3 regions of the Schinkia azotoformans genome follow, and region 3 is predicted to be linked to each of the others. Evidence: riboswitches for the same ligand, from Rfam matches in the RefSeq annotation. Region 3 holds a riboswitch; each other region holds the start of a gene.
The links. Region 3 has a riboswitch for cyclic di-GMP ahead of P9E47_RS00040 (EAL domain-containing protein). Riboswitches for the same ligand answer to the same signal wherever they lie in the genome.
Positions count from the first base shown of each region.

Region 1: another riboswitch for cyclic di-GMP. It lies ahead of P9E47_RS01365 (response regulator transcription factor); the one in region 3 lies ahead of P9E47_RS00040 (EAL domain-containing protein).
Region 2: another riboswitch for cyclic di-GMP. It lies ahead of P9E47_RS01320 (CZB domain-containing protein); the one in region 3 lies ahead of P9E47_RS00040 (EAL domain-containing protein).

Region 1 is NZ_JARSMD010000001.1:298,757-301,026, forward strand. Features, by position in the region: gene P9E47_RS01355 (fumarylacetoacetate hydrolase family protein) at 1-590, shown strand, start outside; gene P9E47_RS01360 (DinB family protein) at 590-1,069, shown strand; cyclic di-GMP riboswitch class II at 1,159-1,240, shown strand; gene P9E47_RS01365 (response regulator transcription factor) at 1,285-1,647, shown strand; gene P9E47_RS01370 (chemotaxis protein CheC) at 1,652-2,270, shown strand, end outside.
Region 2 is NZ_JARSMD010000001.1:291,948-294,217, reverse strand. Features, by position in the region: gene phaC (class III poly(R)-hydroxyalkanoic acid synthase subunit PhaC) at 1-312, shown strand, start outside; gene P9E47_RS01320 (CZB domain-containing protein) at 411-770, opposite strand; cyclic di-GMP riboswitch class II at 750-833, opposite strand; gene P9E47_RS01315 (methyl-accepting chemotaxis protein) at 1,014-2,270, opposite strand, start outside.
Region 3 is NZ_JARSMD010000001.1:4,365-6,634, forward strand. Features, by position in the region: gene P9E47_RS00030 (competence protein ComK) at 178-642, opposite strand; gene P9E47_RS00035 (helix-turn-helix domain-containing protein) at 792-1,061, opposite strand; cyclic di-GMP riboswitch class I at 1,360-1,447, shown strand; gene P9E47_RS00040 (EAL domain-containing protein) at 1,551-2,270, shown strand, end outside.

The DNA.
Region 1 (2,270 bases), 290 kb from region 3:
AAATTCCTGAATTCCCAGTTGTGTTTGCAAAGTTTTCTAACACTGTCATTGGTCCAGAAGACGATATTCCATTCTTCCCAATCTCTGAACAATTGGACTATGAGGCAGAATTTGCTTTTGTTATTGGAAAAAGAGCAAGAAACGTTTCTCAAGAGGAAGCACTTGATTATGTAGCAGGATATACAATTGTTAATGATGTTACTTATAGGGATATTCAACGCCGGACAATCCAATGGTTGCAAGGTAAATCAGTTGATGGAGCGGCACCAATGGGACCATGGCTTGTTACAACGGATGAATTAACAAATCCATCTGGTTTAGAAGTAGTTTTAACTGTAAATGGAGAAGAAAGACAGCATACAAACACTGCTAATCTAGTATTCTCTGTGCAATATTTAGTAGAGTTTTTATCTAATCTAATGACACTTGAACCAGGAGATGTGATCTTGACTGGTACTCCAGGTGGTGTCGGCGTGGCGATGGATCCACCGTCATTCTTAAAGGATGGGGACGTTGTAAGTATTAGTATTGATGGAGTCGGTGTGCTTGAAAATAAAGTTCAAAAAGCAGCTGTTGAGGTGAAAAACTAATGACAATCCAAGAATCCATTCAATCTGTAGAGAAGTCTCTTGATCAAATCATTGAAACTGTAGAAGGTTTATCAGAAGAAATCATCCGCAAACATCCGGTTCCGGAAGAATGGTCTATTATGCAAATCATTTGTCATGTTGAAGAAGCCCTTCCCTATTGGATTGAGGAAATTGAAAATATTATGGCCGCTCCAGGAACAGAATGGGGAAGACACTTTACCCATGCAGGACGTCTTGCTGCCGTAGATGCAGCTGAAACTCGTACTGTTTCTGATGTACTAGCAAAACTAAAAGAAATCAAGCCATTTGTATCAGAAAAACTAGCTGAGCTTGACGAAGCAACATTAGCAGTTGAATCACCAAGCCGCAATCCAAACTTCGGCACAAAGCCGATTTCCTTTATAGTGGACCATTTAATTGTGGAACATGCGAGCAAACACTTTGCTCAAATTCAGCGCAATTTATCAAAATTACAATAATCTTTCAAATCAAAATATTATAACACCATTATAAAAACTATTGAAATTTAGCATCTGCAAAGGTAAAATTTAGGTAAATTTTATTAAATAATATGAAAAGATGCTATGAAGAATCTCCTATATTTGGGCACTTGGGTGATTCAGAGCAAGTAGTGCAACCGGCTTGAAATCAAGTCGGTTTTTTTGTATTCCAAAATAAATTGGGGGAAGAGTCTATGAAAATATTAATTGTTGAAGATTCAATGTTTGTAAGAAATGTTATAAAAAAAGTCATCCTTGAAAATATTCCAAATTGTGAAGTACTGACAGCAAATGATGGGGAAAGTGGCTTCAATCTGTACCAAGAGTATAAGCCGGATTTGATAACGACAGATCTGTTGATGCCTAATTTAAGTGGTCAGGATTTGTTGAAAAAGATTAGAGAAATAGATAAGGAAACGAAAGTGATTGTTATTTCCGCAGATGTTCAAAAAGCAACTAGAGATGAAATTGAGGAGCTTGGAATTTTAGGATTCATAAATAAACCTGTAACAGGTGAAAAAGCAGATTTGCTCATCAATCTTATCAAGGGGGTCTAACTTAATGTTGAATGAACTTCAGCGGGATTTATTAACTGAACTTGTGAATGTATATGTTGGGCAGGCAGCAAGTATGTTATCAGAAATGGTTCAACAAAAAATTGATCTAGCGATTCCAAAAGTTGAATTGGTCTCTACAACTGAAGTTAATCCTGAAGATCATAGATTTAATATCTTTATGAGTGAAGGGCACCTGATCACATCCTCATTAAAGTTCGGTCATGAATTTCGTGGAAAAGCAATCTTGATGTTCCCGATAGACCAAGCTAAAATCTTAGTAAATACATGCCTCGGGGAGATAACTTCAGATTTAGATACGGATGCTAAAAGCTTGATGGATACTGATTTAGATGTATTAAAAGAGATCAGCAATGTGATTCTTAATGCGATAATTGGCGAATTTGGTAATTTCCTAGGATTGAGACTTGAGTATGCGTTGCCAGATATTGAGCTTGTTTCAATAGCCAAGGGGGATAAAACAACATTCCTTCAAAATGAGGTTCACGTCCTTATTTTACAAACTTCTTTTTCACTTGCCGAGACGAATATAAAAGGCGCAATCGTGATTGCATTAAGTATGGATTCAATATCTAGCTTGCTGAAAAAAATAGATGAATTACTGG
Region 2 (2,270 bases), 290 kb from region 3:
TTCCCTGGTGAGGCTTATCGTCAGTGGATTCGTGAATTTTATCAGCAAAATAAATTAATTAAAGATGAACTTGTTATCCGTGGACGTAAAGTTAACTTAAGTGCAATTAAGGCAAACGTACTTAATATTTCTGGTGAGCGCGATCTTATTGCTATGCCACATCAAGTCGAAGCTTTAATGAATAAAATTTCAAGTAAAGACAAGAAATACGTATGTGTGCCAACAGGCCATGTATCTGTAACATTTGGTCCAAAAGCAGTTTCACTAACTTTCCCTACGATTGGCGACTGGTTAGCTGAGCGTTCGAATTAAATTTAAGTAGTTAGTAAAAAACTGTCTGCGATGTGCAGGCAGTTTTTTGTTTGGTTTAGATGGGACAGAGGGTCGGGAACTCCGACCCAGTGAAAAGTTTATAGTTCTGACTCTAATCTATTTAACAAATCAATAACATTGTTAGAAACCCTTTCTAATTGTACAAAAGCTTGCTCGACACCAACCATATCACCTTTTCCATAATACTCCACTTCAACTTTGGCATAATGGTGGACTTCCTTATGAGGCTCCTCCAATCGTTTAAATGTGTCCCTAGATTTCACTTGTGTAGGCAAATCCCCATAATACCACTTTCCTAACCTACAATGTTCGTGGGACTGTCCGTTTATATTCTCCTGTGTTTCTAATCCTAACATCATATTATAAACTTTCCATTTCCAAAGTAGATGATCTGTTTTTGCAACTCTTACAATATCCTTTAAAAAAGTCGGTTGCACTACTCGCTCAAAAATACCCAAGTGCCCAAATATAGGTAGTTTTTCATAGCATCTTTGTCATTAGTTTATTTAGTATTTCAAAATTCCTGATTCTAAATTCCTATTCTATTATTATCGCGAAATTCTGTTTAAAATCAATAGATTCTACAAAATATGTAATAATAATACTTTCAAAAAGAAAAAAAGAGGTTTCCCTCCGTTATCTTATTGAACAAGCGGCTCTCTTTATTTATTCGAAATGGATCAAATCTTAAATTTTGCAACCAATTCTTGTAATTCTTGTGCTAGTTTGCTTAATGATTCACTTGAGTTACTGATTTCCTCCATTGAGGCTAATTGCTCTTCGGAGGCAGCCGCAACGCCTTGTGATTGTTCAGATGCATCTTTCGCAATTTGGGCTAATTGCTCTACAGAAGCTGTCACTTGTTCTGTGTTGGCTGAAATTTGTTCTGATGCAGCAGATACCTCTTGGATTTGAGTATTAACTTGCTGAACAGCATTCAACACTTGTTGGAAAGCTGTACCTGTCTCTTGGATAACATTCTTTCCTATATCTACCTCATTAATGTTTTGCATCATCTCGTTATTAGCTATTTCAGTATCTTTTTGAATTTCCTGTATTAACTGTACAATCTGGGAAGCTGAATCACGTGATTGGTCTGCTAATTTCCGCACTTCATCGGCTACCACTGTGAAGCCTCTACCATGTTCTCCAGCCCTTGCTGCTTCAATGGCAGCATTTAAAGCTAATAAATTTGTTTGCTCAGAAATATCCGTAATTACACCAATAATATTTCCAATTTCCTTTGAACGCTCTGTTAAATTTTTAATAGCAGCTGTCGTGTTTTGTGTTCCCTCTTCAATTGATTCCATTTGATGGATTGCAGCTTGCAGGGATTGATATCCTTGTTCTGATAAAACTGTTGCTTCCTGTGCAGAACCCCTAACTGTTGTAGAGGACTCAGCAATTCTTTGGATTCCCAGTGATACTTCTTCCATTGCAATGGCACTTTGTTTTGAACTTGATACTTGGGTTTCTGATCCACCGGCCACTTCCTGGATTGCGGATGCAATTTGTTCTGTAGCTTCTGTTGCTTGTTCACTTGTTGCTTGTAGTTCTTCAGATGAGGCTGCCACTTGTTCAGAACTACTATTAATCTGTTGTATTACTTGCCTAAGATTAAAAGTCATATTGTTAAAAGCATGGGCCAACTCGCCAATTTCATCTTTATTTTTAATTTGAATTTCCTCTTGCGTTAAGTCGCCATCTGCTATTTTATCTGCAGCAATCGCAATCTTTCTTACCGGATTTGAAATGATTCGACTAATATAAAAAGCAATTCCGGCACCAAGAAGAAGAGCAATAATGCTTAATATAACTAGGACAAATTGTATCCCTTTCACTATTTCCAACGTTTGATTTCTAGCATTATTTAGTTCATTTGTTTCATTAATAATCATTTCTTCAGCCTTATTACTAATACTTTGCATGATAAGTGG
Region 3 (2,270 bases):
AGTACTGTCAAATGACGCCTTATGTGAAGAACTTAAATCTAAGTTCAGATCTAAAGCAATATACCATGGGCATAAAGCTAAGAGTTTATTATCAAGATTTTAATGGAATGCCGGGACAGTTCTTGTGTTCCAATTTAATAATGGAATACAAGAACCGTCCCTATGTTCCTGGGATAATTAAAACCCGATAATGCACATGGCTGTTCGCTGCATTTGTTTTTCTAATATATATTGGGATTCTTGTAAAGAGATGCGTTGTCCATTTTTAAATGTGACCACTGATTGAACGCTTAGTTGGTCGGGAGATTTATATGTTGATATGTATTTGACATGATGATAGAAAATCCAGTTACATTCAAACGATTTTGGTGAGTGGGTTGGAAATGCAAAAATTTCGTCTTTTGGATTAATTGGAATGGGAACCTTTTGCTGTGAACCGGTCCTATAACTTACAGCTCTACGTCTTCCATCATAGGTAGAACCGCCTTCTAGACAGGCATCCTTGACAATTTGAATAGGTGTTTTTCGAACATAGAATTGTTGGTTTTCTTCAAGTACAAGTGTGGAGTATTCCGTATGAGCAACCGATAATAAAGCCATCGTATTTTGATTTACCTCATAATGATTGATGATTTGTTTCATAATGACACTCTCCTATTTTAGAATATTTTGATGATAGTTTAACAACTTAAACAATCGACATTTTCTTTTCTAATAGAAATAATATCCACTTATGAAAACGTTTGCAAATCATTGAAAAATAAGTACATGCAATATTTATTTAGGGAATTTTACCTTTTTTCTAGCTTTACTAGCATTTCGAATTGCGGTTTCATATCGTTAAAAAGCTGATCAATGCTAATGCCACGACCGACAAATATTTTATACAGAGTTAGAGCATCCGGTAATTTTTCACCTCGTTCAATCTTTCCTATATAGCTGTCGTCAAGATCTGTTTTTGAAACAAATTCTGATAATGTTAACTTTTTCTTACTGCCTTCATAACGTTTTTGTCTTAAAGTTTTACCAAATAAATTTCGAAACAGTTTTCTTCTTAGCATTCAATCAGCTCCTTAATAGGTTTGATTCTATTATCATTTAAAAAATTACATTTTTCCACACCCTATCGGTCACATTTTGTTCAAATTCTAAGATTTTTTTAGTTCATTTTTGAACCATGGGGTCGGGAACTCTGGCCCAAACTCAATCTAGTACTTTTTTAATATAGACTTATCCGCGTATTATCCTGCTTTTTCATCATATTCCAGCAAAAAAGTTTAGATTTTTTACAAATATTCGCATTTTTACTGTACAATAGTCCTATTTGGTGTAAAATTAAAAATAGATTAAGTGATAAAAAATTGAAAAAGGCAAAACTACAGAAATGTAGTGACGCAAAGCTATAGGGACTAATCCGTTATGTATGGAATGTCAGCCAGTTACCGTAATTTTGAAGTAAAAGACTTGTTCCTTTTATTACGGAAGCAAGTCTTTTTTATTTTTTTTAAATGAAAAAGGAGATAGGTATTACAATTTGGAGGTAGGGCAAAATGTTGTGGGATTCTAAAGAAACAGTTCAGAATTTACTTACTGCATTTCAAATGTCGCCATTAGCACTGATTGCACTTGATTCAAACATGACCGTTAAATACTGGAACAAAACGTCTGAAAAAATGTTTGGTTGGAAAGAAGAAGAAGTTTTAGGTCAGGCTTTTCCCATTATTCCTGACTTTGAAGCAGAGAAATTCAAAAAAATGTTTGCTGGTATCATGGCAGGGCATTCAATGCCTAGTACAGAAGCAAAAAGGCTAAGGAAAGACGGCACACTAATCGATGCTATGATTAGCCCGTTGCCATGGTATGATGGCAATCGAAATGTAAAAGGTTATCTTGTCGTTATTAATGACATAACCAATTACAAAAACATAGAAGATGAGCTTAGGAACCAAGAAGAAAAAGCGGAGCATATGGCTTATTTCGATTACTTAACCGGGCTTCCAAATAGAAGGCTTTTTGAAGAAGAACTGAAGCGCAAATTTGAAGAGGCAAAACATAGCCAATCCGTGTTGGCCTTAATGTTTCTAGATCTGGATGGGTTTAAATTTTTGAATGATACGTTGGGGCACAATATTGGTGACAAGCTTTTGAAAGAAGTCGCGTTTCGCTTGAGTAATATTAGAAGAGTAACAGATTTTGTTTCACGGTTAGGGGGAGACGAATTTACTGTTATTTTATCAAACCTTAAAGAATTGGATGAGATTCATGACGTT